One region of the Leptolyngbya sp. CCNP1308 genome, then DNA from elsewhere that is predicted to be linked to it. Evidence: riboswitches for the same ligand, from Rfam matches in the RefSeq annotation. Region 1 holds a riboswitch; the other holds the start of a gene.
The links. A riboswitch is a leader RNA that binds a small molecule or an ion and turns the genes downstream of it on or off. The one in region 1 is predicted to bind cobalamin.

Region 2: it holds a riboswitch for cobalamin, as region 1 does, so the genes downstream of both, VB780_RS27435 (hypothetical protein) here and VB780_RS24415 (HupE/UreJ family protein) in region 1, are expected to answer to the same signal.

Annotation. Positions count from the first base shown of each region.
Region 1 covers NZ_JAYGIH010000081.1:9,430-15,213, reverse strand. Annotated here, with positions in the region: gene VB780_RS24430 (TonB family protein) at 1-401, shown strand, start outside; gene VB780_RS24425 (hypothetical protein) at 435-737, opposite strand; gene VB780_RS24420 (AarF/ABC1/UbiB kinase family protein) at 997-2,643, opposite strand; cobalamin riboswitch at 2,802-2,977, shown strand; gene VB780_RS24415 (HupE/UreJ family protein) at 3,029-3,688, shown strand; gene VB780_RS24410 (pentapeptide repeat-containing protein) at 3,724-4,113, opposite strand; gene VB780_RS24405 (hypothetical protein) at 4,373-4,996, shown strand; gene VB780_RS24400 (ligase-associated DNA damage response exonuclease) at 5,044-5,784, opposite strand, start outside.
Region 2 covers NZ_JAYGIH010000107.1:57,378-63,161, forward strand. Annotated here, with positions in the region: gene VB780_RS27415 (COR domain-containing protein) at 1-998, opposite strand, end outside; gene VB780_RS27420 (hypothetical protein) at 1,246-1,449, opposite strand; gene VB780_RS27425 (ureidoglycolate lyase) at 2,012-2,506, shown strand; gene VB780_RS27430 (DUF1636 domain-containing protein) at 2,587-2,991, opposite strand; gene VB780_RS27435 (hypothetical protein) at 3,063-3,500, opposite strand; cobalamin riboswitch at 3,606-3,810, opposite strand; gene VB780_RS27440 (hypothetical protein) at 3,875-4,192, opposite strand; gene VB780_RS27445 (aminopeptidase P family protein) at 4,432-5,763, shown strand.

The DNA of each region.
Region 1 (5,784 bases):
CCGCCCCGGCCACAGCAGAATCTACGCCAGCCCCAGCCCAGCCCAGTTCTAGCCCCGAAACACCTGCCGCAACGCCTGCCGAAACACTCCCTGAAACCCTGGACGAAACTCCAGACGAAACCCCGGCCCCAGCTGCCGAGGTCGACCCTCCAGCTGAGGCACCGGCCACTGCCCCAGCCGCCGAGACGACCGCCCCCGCTGACAACGCTCCCCCTGAGTCGGCTCCTGAGTCGGCTCCTGAGCCCGCCCCGGTGGCTCCACCAGTTCCAGATGCTCCACCCCCAATCGCTCCCCCAGTCCCGGTGGCCCCACCGGCAACTCCAGCCCCTGCGGCAGAGCCCCCACCCGCTCCAACTCCTGCGGCACCAGCAGCACCGCCTCCGACTGAGTCAGGGGAATGACCATAGCGTTATCGCCACATTTCAGCAGTTAATTTAGGGTTTGCGGTGGCGATCCCTAGGGATCAATCGGGCGGCAGACGGTTGGCCTTTACCCCAGTAAACGCGAAAGCTCCGGGGCACCCGCCAGGGGCAGACAGCCAGGTAGAGCACCACCAGATGCACGCCGCATTTGCCATGAAACACGCTGATGAGATCCGAAAAGGCCTTGAATTTACCTCGTTTCTCCAGCGTCGTCATGTCTAGAATCACGTGCAGATGGGGCCGACGGCCCCGAGGTCGGTAGCGCTTTAGTGCTTGGCCAATCGCGTGGCGCATCTGGCGAATGACCTGCCGCACTGACTAGGTGTACACCGTGAGAAATCGACTTAAGACGCTGGCAGACTTCAGGTGACTATGCTCAGGCAACGGTGCCCCTTGCGCTTTGAGAAACAGTTCTAGGAAAGCTTTCAGGCTTTGGCGCCGACGTTAACGACAACCGCTACCGTGGCGATCGCCCTATCCAAGAAGCTCGCGCCCTCTGGGTGCAGGCTGGTTGGCATCCCCCATCGACCGATCTGCGTCGGCCAGTAGATTCAAAACCCTAAACGGCGGCTATTTACCGCCGCCGGGGAGGCCGCACAATGCTAAACAGCAGCCACAGTCCAAAGAAACTGGCCGCCGCAAACAGCACAATGCTCAAAATCTGCCCCTGGGACGACTGCCGCCCCGTGGACACGATCGCGGCCCCGACAATCAGCGCCGCCACCACAATACTGAACGACTGCCGGTTAGAGGCGGCATCCATGCTGCGGCGCAGGTCATCTAGACCCTGAATGCTGAGGGTAAATTTGAGCTGCTCTGAACTGAGGCGATCGAGCAAAAACCCGAACTGGCGCGGCGAGCTGAGCGATAGATTGCGAAACTCTAGCCCCGTGCGCAGCAGCGCCTGAAGCGGATCATCCCCTACCAGCTGCTGGCGAAACAGGTCGGCCATCAGGGGGCGCACTTCCTCGATTAAATTCACGCCGGGGTTAAACTGCCGGGCGGCCCCCTCCAGGTTGGCCAAGGATTTGGTGAAGAGCCCCACATTAGCGGGCCAGCGCAGGTTATTGCGAATGCCCGCCGCCAGAATTTCGCCAAAAATTTCGGCGGTGTTGATCTGCTCCAAACTGAGGCCATAGTAGCGGCCCAGCAGGCGGGTGTAGTCGCTCTCTAACCGAGCCAGGTTCACGGGCTTGAGGGGTTCGGCCAGCTGGAGGGTGAGCTGGGTGCAGCGCTGGGCGTCGCAGTTGACGATCGCCAACACCATTTCGGTCATGGTATTGCGGGTGCGCGGATCCATATGGCCCATCATGCCGCAGTCGAGCAGGGCCACCCGGCCATCAGTGAGGTAAAAGATATTGCCGGGGTGGGGGTCGGCGTGGAAAAACCCATCGACAAAATACTGCTTAAAGAACGCGCGAAACAGCAGCGTAGTGGCCGCCGCCCGCAGGCCAATAGTGCTGCTGTGGACGTCTTCAGCCATCAGGTTGGCCTTGAGCAGGGGGGTGCCCTCCAGCCACTCCATGGTCATAATCTTGGTATTGGTCAGATCCCAATAGATCTGTGGCACGATCAGCTGGCTAGCGTCATACCAGGTGCTTTTAGACAGGTTGCGCCGCAGCTGATCGGTGTAGGCGGCCTCGGTGGTGAAGTCGAGTTCGGCGTTGAGGGCGTCGGCAAATTCTTCTGCTAAATCGACCACGTTGTAGCGCTGGCCAAACTGGGTCGCCGACACCAGCCGGGCAATATCGCGAATTAAGGTCATGTCGCGCTCGACCTGGCGCTCGATGCCGGGGCGCTGCACCTTAAGAGCGACTTGGCGGCCATCCTTGAGCACGGCTTTATGGGTTTGGGCAATGGAACCGGCGGCGATCGCCCGGTAGTCTAGCCGCTCAAATAGCTCCTCCGGGGGCCGCCCCAGGTGCTGGCGAATGTGAGCCTCAATCTCCTTGGGGTCTACGGGGGGGACAGTGCTTTGCAGGCTGCTGAGTTCTTCGATGTAGGCCGGGGGCATGAGGTCGGGACGGGTGCTCAACAGCTGCCCCAGCTTGACGTAGACCGGCCCCAGGTCAGTCAAAATATTGCGCAGCACTGCCGGGGGCGGAATCTCGGGCTCGTCGGCTTTGCCGCCCACCAGCAACCGCCGCATATAGTCCCAGCCGTTGCCGAGCACTACTTCAATAATTTCTTTTTGTCGGGCTAGACGTGACGAGGAAACCATTGGGGGCAGAGGTGGCAGTTTGCCTGATGGTAGCGTATGGGGGAGATGGGGAAGGCAAGGGAGATGGGGAAGGTGAAGTAAGTGGAAAGGTGAGGGAGATGGGGGAGGGGGGTGACTATTGGTGAACCTAAGGGGAAAGGCGGATTAGCCCGGTGCTATGATGCTTGGGCGCTGTCGGTTCCGGTGGGGATCAGCCACTGGAGGCAACGGGGAAAGTGCAGTGCAAGACTGCCGCTGTCCCGCAGCTGTGAGGCTATTTTGGTGTTCGGCGAGGTATCTCGCCGAACACCAAAATAGCTGAGCCAGAACGCCCGCCGATCGCCCATCTAATTTCCCCTGTTCTTTCTTCGTCTGCGAGGTACGGATGAATTATCGATTGGCTGCCTTGAAATCAATTACGGCTGGTTTTTCACGGAAGCTGCTAGGGCGTGGCATCGGGGGCGCGATCGCCGCCCTGCTGCTGCTGCCCCTGCCCAGTTTGGCCCACCACGCCATGGGGGGCGAGTTGCCTACCTCCCCTATTGAAGGCTTTGTATCGGGTCTAGCCCACCCCGTGATTGGCCTCGACCACCTAGCCTTTGTGGTGGCGGTGGGGCTGCTGGCAGCAGTTAGCGCCTGGGGCATTGTGATCCCCATGGTCTTTGTGCTGGCGGCCATGGCCGGGGCGGGGCTGCACTTGACTGGTGTCACGCTACCGGCAGCGGAGCTAGTAATTTCTGGGTCGGTGCTGGGGTTTGGTGTACTGCTGGCGCTCAGAGATCGGCCCCAGAGTATTGTCATTACAGGATTGGCGGCCCTAGCGGGGCTGTTTCACGGGTATGCCTACGGCGAAGCCATCTTCGGAGCTGGGGCCATGCCCCTGGCGGCCTACCTAGCTGGCTTCACAACCGTACAGATGGGCATCGCAATGGCGGCCTTTTTCTTTGGGCGGCAGCTTAAGCAGGGATCTACAGCGCTGTTTATGCAGCGGGCCGGCCTGGTGATTTGCGGTATTGGCGCTGCGTTTTTAGCGACCACGCTGGTCAATACCCTGCTGCCCGTCTAAGAACATCCTAAGGGTGAGGGCTACGGCTATAGTTGCTAGCGATCGCGCTTTAGACCCTGCTGCACCGGGTCAAACCCCTGGGGAAAATGGGTTTCCTCAGGGTCGTAATCGGCAGTGGCGAGGGTGGCTCCGCTCAGATTGGCCGTTTTGAGATTGGTGCCAATGAGCATCGCCCCCCGCAGGTCGGCTCCGGTGAGGTCGGCTTCGGCCAGGTTGGCGTAGCTGAGGTCGGCTCCCCGCAGATTGGCCTGGCGCAGGGTACTGCCGCTGAGGTCGGCATAGCTGAGGTCGGCCCCCTTAAGGTCGGCCCCGCTCAGGTCAACCTCTGACAAAATGATGCTGCTAAAGTTACGCTGCCCAGAGGCATAGACCTGCAAGAGATCCGCAGCGGAAGCAATGTCGGCGATGGGGGTGGGCTGGGTCATGGCGAATCCTGGAATAGACTCCTTCAGCTTAGGGGTTGACCACAGACCCAGGCCACAGTCGTAACCATCCTTTAAGGGCCTCTCTGGAGGGGCTATGGTTAGACTGCCGGGAAGGCGATTGAGGGTCTAAATGGGCTAAATTCTGCCCTATTTCTGCTTGGGGCTGAGCCTGTTATGAAATAGGCACAGGGGCCTAGGCATAAATGCTTGAGGGAGCGGTATGCTTAAGCCGTTTGGTTGAGCCAGCGGTGCATTCCCTATGACCCTATCTCCTGCTTGGGCGGCGGCCCTGTTTATGCCCGCAGCCGTGGGATTGCTGTACCAGGCGGTGCAGCCCCATCCCTGGCCCTATCGTCTGCTGGCTCTGGCGTTGTTGGTCGGCATTTTTGAGCAGGCCCATATGGCCAGGGTCGATCTACGTCATGTTCAGATTGTGGGGCAACGCTGGAGCGATCCTCGGTTGCAGTCCTTTGGCCGGGTCGTCGTTTGGGCTGTCGTGGGTCAGCTGGCAGGGTTTTATGGGGCGGCGGCAGGCTATTTAGGCAGCGGCATGGCGGTGATTATGCTGAGCGTAATGGGCTTTAACCTGATGGCTAAGATTCGGCTAGAGATCTCCAGTTTGCAGCCGATTCAGGCGGCGGGCTGGCGATCGCGCCTCGGTGTGCTGGTGTTAGATGCGATCGCCCTCATCCTCGCCCTGCTGTGGATTGCCCAGCAAGTTCAGGGCTGGGTTGCCGGGGGGTTGTTCACCATTACCGTGGTCTACGGCATCAGCAAACTGATCACCTACGCCGCCGCCCTGCGCTCTGGTGCAGCGAAAAGCTCAGCGATCCATGTCGCTCACGCCGCTCAAGAGCATCCACAGACCTCCCAGCAAAATTAGCAGGGCCAATCCGCCCATCGCTGCGTCTAGCCAGGATGTTGCTTCCATTAGATATCCCCCTCTCCCTCAAACAGCGTGTCTAGGGGCATGGCCGCTAGGTTTAACGATTCTTGCAGATAGCGCGACACCACGTCTGACTGGCCATGGGTAACGTACACCGTTTTGGCCCCAGTATCTTTCACCGTTTGAATCAGCCCTGGCCAGTCGGCGTGGTCAGAGAGCACAAAACCGCGCTCGTAGCCGCGCCGCCGCCGCGCCCCCCGCACCGCCATCCACCCCGAGGCAAAGGCGGTTTGGGGATGTTTAAACCGCTTCATCCAGCTAGAGCGGTGGCCCGAGGGCGGGGCCAGCACCAGATCGCCCGTAAATTTGTGGGTACGAGGTATTTCTGACGTGCAAATCGTCGGCACCATCGCCACACCCTGCTGGCGGTAAATCTCGGTCAGCACATGAATTGCGCCGTGGACGTAGACGGGCCGATCAGTCAGCTTAACCAGCTCACTCAGCACTCGCTGGGCCTTGCCAAAGGCATAGCAAAACAGAATCGACGGGCGCTCAGGATCGCCTTGCCACCAGTCGTAGATCTGGCGGGTGGTTTCGGCACCGCTTTCCCATCGGTAAATCGGCAGACCAAAGGTGGCTTCGGTGATGAACGTGTCGCAGGGCACCACCTCAAAGGGGGCGCAGGATGGGTCGGCGCAGCGCTTGTAGTCGCCCGATACCACCCACACCTCATCCCTGTGCTCCACCCGAATTTGGGCTGACCCCAGCACATGCCCCGCCGAGTG
Region 2 (5,784 bases), on a different contig from region 1:
AAGCCAATCAGATTATTTCCGCTAAGATCAAGCTCGTAGAGATTAGTGAGCTGTCCAATTTCAGAAGGAAGGTTAGCTAATTTATTATAGCTAAGATCAAGCTCGTAGAGATTAGTGAGCTGTCCAATTTCAGAAGGAAGGTTAGCTAATTTATTATAGCTAAGATCAAGCTCGTAGAGATTAGTGAGCTTCCAAATTTCGGAAGGCAGGGTGTTTAATCCAAAGCGGTTCCTAGCTGTTTTGTCATCAAAGTGTCCTTCTGGATAGTGATAACTTGTGACTCCCCTAATAGTCAGACTTCTCCTACCTAATCTCAAAATCCTTAAGTTCTTGAAGCCTCCAATATCTTGTGAAACAGAATTGATCTTATTCCCAGATACGGAAAGCTCCTGAATCTGAGTGAGTTTATATATTGGTTCAGGGATAGATTCAAAAGCATTTGCACTTATGTCTAATTGTAGAAGATTTACGAAATTTATCGTCTCAGGTGGTAACAGACTCAATAGATTGCGGCTAAGGTTGAGCTGCGATAGGTTTTGCAGCTGACCGGTTTCGGGGGGCAGGCTGCTCAGTTGGTTATAGCTGAGGTCGAGCTCTGATAGATTTTGCAGTTGACCAATTTCGGCGGGTAACGCACTCAGTTGGTTCGAGCGGAGGTCAAGCTGCTGCAGATTGGTGAGCTGTCCGATTTCGACAGGCAGCTCACTCAGTTGGTTATAGCTGAGGTCAAGCTGGGTCAGATTGATGAGCTGTCCGATTTCGACGGGCAGCGCACTTAGTTGGTTAAAGCGGAGGTCAAGCTGGGTCAGATTGGTGAACTGTCCAATTTCGGCGGGTAACGCACTCAGTTGGTTATGGCTAAGGTTTAGCTGGGTCAGATTGGTGAGCTGTCCGATTTTGGCGGGCAATTTGGTGAGATCATTGCCTGAGAGGTCAAGTTCTGTCGCCCCATCCGCAGCGGCTTTCTCGATAATCTGCAATAGCTCGTCGTGGGTCATAGGGGTGATAATTCAAAATTTGCTATTCGAGGATGCGACGGACGAGGGGATGGGGCGACATCGACAACGCTGGGCGGTAAACCACTCGGAGGGCGCACAGCAGGAGAAAATCCACAGGGGCTACCGGGGATTATGGCATTACTACAGCAGAGCCAGCCAAATTCGGGAATCGCTTCAATATCTGGCGGGGGGGCACAGAGATGTGCCTATATCAGGCATAGGGCGCAGATAGTTTTTCCAGCTGTTTTCAATCCCAACGGGCGAATTGGCGACAGTCATCAGGCAGGGTGCCCCCTACCAGGCCAACAATCGTGGCGATGGTGATGAGAATGCCCTCCTTGTCGGTTTCACCGTCAACCGTATAGGTTCCAGAAATACCCTCAAGGGCCAAGAGCGCTTCCGTTGCGGCAACGGCATCGGTTCCGGCGATCGCCACCTGAATATCTGCCATAGAAGATTTGTCAAAAGTTTGGTCAATCCTACCAGGCCGATGGGTTACGGTCATCCCAGAATAGCGATCGCGCCCAGGCATCCACGCCCCACATCGCAGCCGACTCCGCCAGGTGCGAACCCAGCTGCCCTTTATGTGAACCCAGCTGCGTAAATGGCGAACCCAGCTGCGTCAGCGGTGAACCCAGCCTCGTCCACGGCGAACCCAGCTGCCTGGGGGCGAGGCCAGCTTCGTGGCGATCGAGGCCAGCTTCGTGAATGGCGAACCCAGCTTCACCGCTGGTGAAGATAGGCCCGCCGTCGGGGTACCCAGCCCCGTTTCTCAGGAAAAGAGGAGCAAGCTAGGCGTGGTTCGGTTGTAGCAAACGACAGTTGGCTGGAATCTATCCATCGAAGAGTCAGCCACGTCGCTTCCTGGGAGGGGCGATCTTCTAGCGCTCAATTGCAGAGGGCATCGAAACTCTAAAAATCGTCAGCGGCCACCAAAATCTGGAGGCATCATTTAAGCATGGCGACAGCCAACCCTAGGCATGCAGCGCTCACACTTCCCGTATCACACACTGATGGCTCCACCCCTCACCCTGCAACAGCTCACAGCGCAGCCCGCTACCTCAGAGAATTTTGCCGCCTTCGGCCAGGTGATTTTCCCCCGTGCCGATGGTGCCGTCTTTGGCCCCAGCGATGCCCAGCTCCAGCTCGATCGCGGCATTCCCCGCTTTTATATAATGACGCTGATGAACAGGGGCACCCGGTTTCGCGCCATCACCCGGCACCAGCGCTGCACCCAGTGCCTAGGGGCGCTGGAGGGCAAAGATTGGTTTATGGCAGTCGCCCCTCCCAGCGCTGCCGACCAGCCCGACCCCAGCCAAATCCGCGCCTTTTACATCCCCGGCAACGGCTTTATCAAGCTAGAGGTAGGCACCTGGCACGCGGGGCCATACTTTTGCCATCCCACGGTGAACTTCTACAATCTGGAGCTGAGCGACACAAATATTACCGACCACCAGACCTGTCTTCTGGCGCAGGACTTCGGGCTAGAGTTTGAAATCGTGGTGTGAGTGTCGTTATTCCCAACCGTTCCCTAAACGGAGCATCTCCACAGGAGCAAGGGACGGCTGGGAATGGCTGAGTTGATGAGTTATCGGGCGATCGCAGCTTCCACCTCCCCAGCTACCAAAGGCGGAAGGACGTAGGCGGTAGCTTTTTTGATGGCGGGCGATCGCAGCCCGTAGGGCACCTTGCCATTCGCTGAGGCAGCGTACTGGCGACAAAACTCCGCCAGGTCGGGGGCCGACTGGCTAGGCGACAGATCGTTGAAAATAAACGTGAGCTTGCCGGGGGCACTGAGGGCGACGTTGCAGGCGCGATCGCAAGCGGCCATACAGCGCACCGGCTGAAGGGCGATTTCGCCCTGGCCGGTTTCGGCTTTTAGGCAGTCGGTGAGCTGGTCGATCAGGTGCTGTCCCCCAGGGGTGTCGCCCGCGCTAGATTCAGCGGCGGGGAATTTGCACAGGGCGCAGACAAATAACGTCGGTTGGGTCATTGGGTTCAAACCATAGGTGAATAGGGTCGCCAGCCAGCCCCGAAGCTTGAGCGGCTGACAACACCGAGAAATTAGGATTTGGGAGTAACGGTAAACTCGGCCTGGCGATTGCCCATTTGGCGAGAGCAATCCGGCGGCGGCACCGCCCAGCCCTTTAAGCAAGAGATATGGGGCTGCGAGTCACCCAGCAGCAGCAGCATGGCGTCCTGCGCCGGGTCGTAGGTGGCGACGGCATTTTCTACCGCTGGTCGCTGATCGGCAGCTAGGTTCAGATCTTGCCAGCAGGTCGCCAGTTCGGCCTGGGGCACAAAGCGGGCGGTGTAGGGCACCGCCGTGCGGCTCCAGTCCACCGTGGCGGTGACGCCGTGGATTTCGCAGACCACCATGCCGTGACCATGCTCAAGAAACCCCTGCCAAGCCAGATGGCCCAGGGGCAGCCAGTATTCTCGAATAAACAGCGGCTGCCAGTCGCCAAAGCAGCCCTGCCAAACCGTATCTTGTACGCGCATGGCCATTACCCTGCGCGGCTAAAAACGGCTAAAAGCTGTGACCCAGAGCGCCAGCGCTCTAGGGCAAACCAAAGACTATTAGTCATCTGCACCTCGCAGATGGATATGAAGTGGGCATCCATCGGCGGGCGTTCTGACTCGGAGAATTTTGGATTTTGGGTTTTAGATTTTGGATACATGTCTATCCAAAATCGCCAATCTAAAATCTAAAATCGCCTCACAGCTGCGGGACAGTGGCAGATTTGCGCTGCGCTTTCCCCGTTTCCTTTAGCGGCTGACCCCCGCTAAAACCGACAGAGCTGCATCCTAACACCTCAGAGGCGAAGCGATCGGCAACAAATCGTTGCGATTTGTAGGGCCATTAGATGGTCAGGCTAATGCCCGTGGGGAGCCTGACGGCGGCGGTAGGCATCCATATAGACCACATTGGCTCCAGCGCGGTAGTCGCCGTGGCCAGCGAGCAACCCCGAGGCTTTGACCTGCTTGGCCAGCGCCACGGTGAGGGTTGAGCCCGCTTCAGGCGGCACCCAGAGCTGTTTGAAGCTGACATTAATCTCAGTGCCTGGTGCCCAGCCTTCCTGGCGTACCCAGCAGCGATCGCGATCGCACCGCACTACTACAAAATCGGGGACATGGTCATCTTGACCTTTGAGGCGAACCCGTGACCCTGGCCGAATCGTTAAGGAAGCCATAGCGCTGCACCTGAAATAGGCTAGCCGTTATAGATCCAACATAGTTCATTTGAACTGAATTTTGAACGGGAAATTCACAAAAAAATAATTTATTGGTTTTATTTTAGGGGATGTTTCTCCGCTTTGGGGTTAACGGCGGGCAACGGAGGGTTAACGCTAGATTTAGATTGTCAATCTTGCCAGCTCTCCAGGGCTGGTGGGCTGTGGCAGACTAAAGAAGTCGTCGGCTTTGGTTGTCTATGCCCCCTCAGACCAACCCGTTACCGCTGGCTGCGGTGCTGCAGCACCGCCGCGATCGCCTAGCTGAGATCTATCCTGGGCCGGTGGTGCTGGAGTCGGGGCGGGCGGTGTCGCGCAACTTTCCGGCCAACACCTATCCCTTTCGGGCCAACAGCCATTTTTTGTATTTTGCGGGGCTGCCCCTGGCCAACGCCGCCATCCATCTCGCCGGGGGGCGGCTGACGCTGTTTATGGATGACACCTCCCCCGAAGCCGCCCTGTGGCACGGGCCGAGCCCTAGCCGAGATGCGATCGCCGCTGAAATCGGGGCTGACGCCGCCTATCCTTACCAAGATTTAGAGGCCAAACGGGCTGAAGCGGCAACGTTGCCCCGCCAAGCTGCCGCCAATCCAGAGCCGAGCCAATCCCTGATTGAAGCCCTCGTGACCCTGCGGCTGCACCACGACGATTACGCCCTCGACCAAATCAGACAAGCGGCGGCGGTTTCTGTGGCTGCCCACAAAGCCGGTATGGCTGCCACCCAAGGGGCCACCACCGAAGCTCAGGTGCGGGCCGCCATGGAGCAGGTGATCATCGGTCAGGGCATGGCCTGCGCCTACAACAGTATTGTCACCGTTCACGGCGAAGTGCTGCACAACGAGCAATACCACCACGGCCTGGCTCCGGGCGATCTATTGCTGGCCGATGTGGGAGCCGAAGCGGCGAGCGGCTGGGCCTCCGATATCACCCGTACCTGGCCGGTGTCAGGACAATTCACCTCTGCCCAGCGGGATATATACGACCTAGTGTTGGCTGCCCACGATGCCTGCATTGCCGTCGCCCGCCCTGGGGTCGAGTACCGAGATCTACACCTGCTGGCCTGTCGTACCCTGGCAGCGGGGCTAGTCGATCTAGGAGTCCTGAAGGGAGATCCTGACATCTTGGTTGAGCGCGATGTGCATGCCCTGTTCTTTCCCCACGGGGTGGGGCACCTGCTGGGGCTAGATGTCCACGACATGGAAGATTTAGGGGATGTGGCGGGCTATGCGACGGGGCGATCGCGCAGCGATCGCTTTGGGCTGAAGTTTCTCCGTCTCGATCGTCCCCTGGCGGTCAACATGGTGGTCACCATTGAGCCCGGCTTTTACCAGGTGCCCGGCATTTTAGGCCCGGCGCGGCAGTCGGGCCAGTACGACGACGCCATCAGCTGGAGCCGCCTGGAGGAGTTTCAAGGGGTGCGCGGCATTCGCATTGAAAACGATGTGGAGATTACCCCAACGGGTTGCACCGTTCTGACCGATGCTCTACCCACCCATGCTGACGCTATAGAAGCGCTGGTGAGCGGGCGGTAAGCAACTTTCCGTCCCCATTCA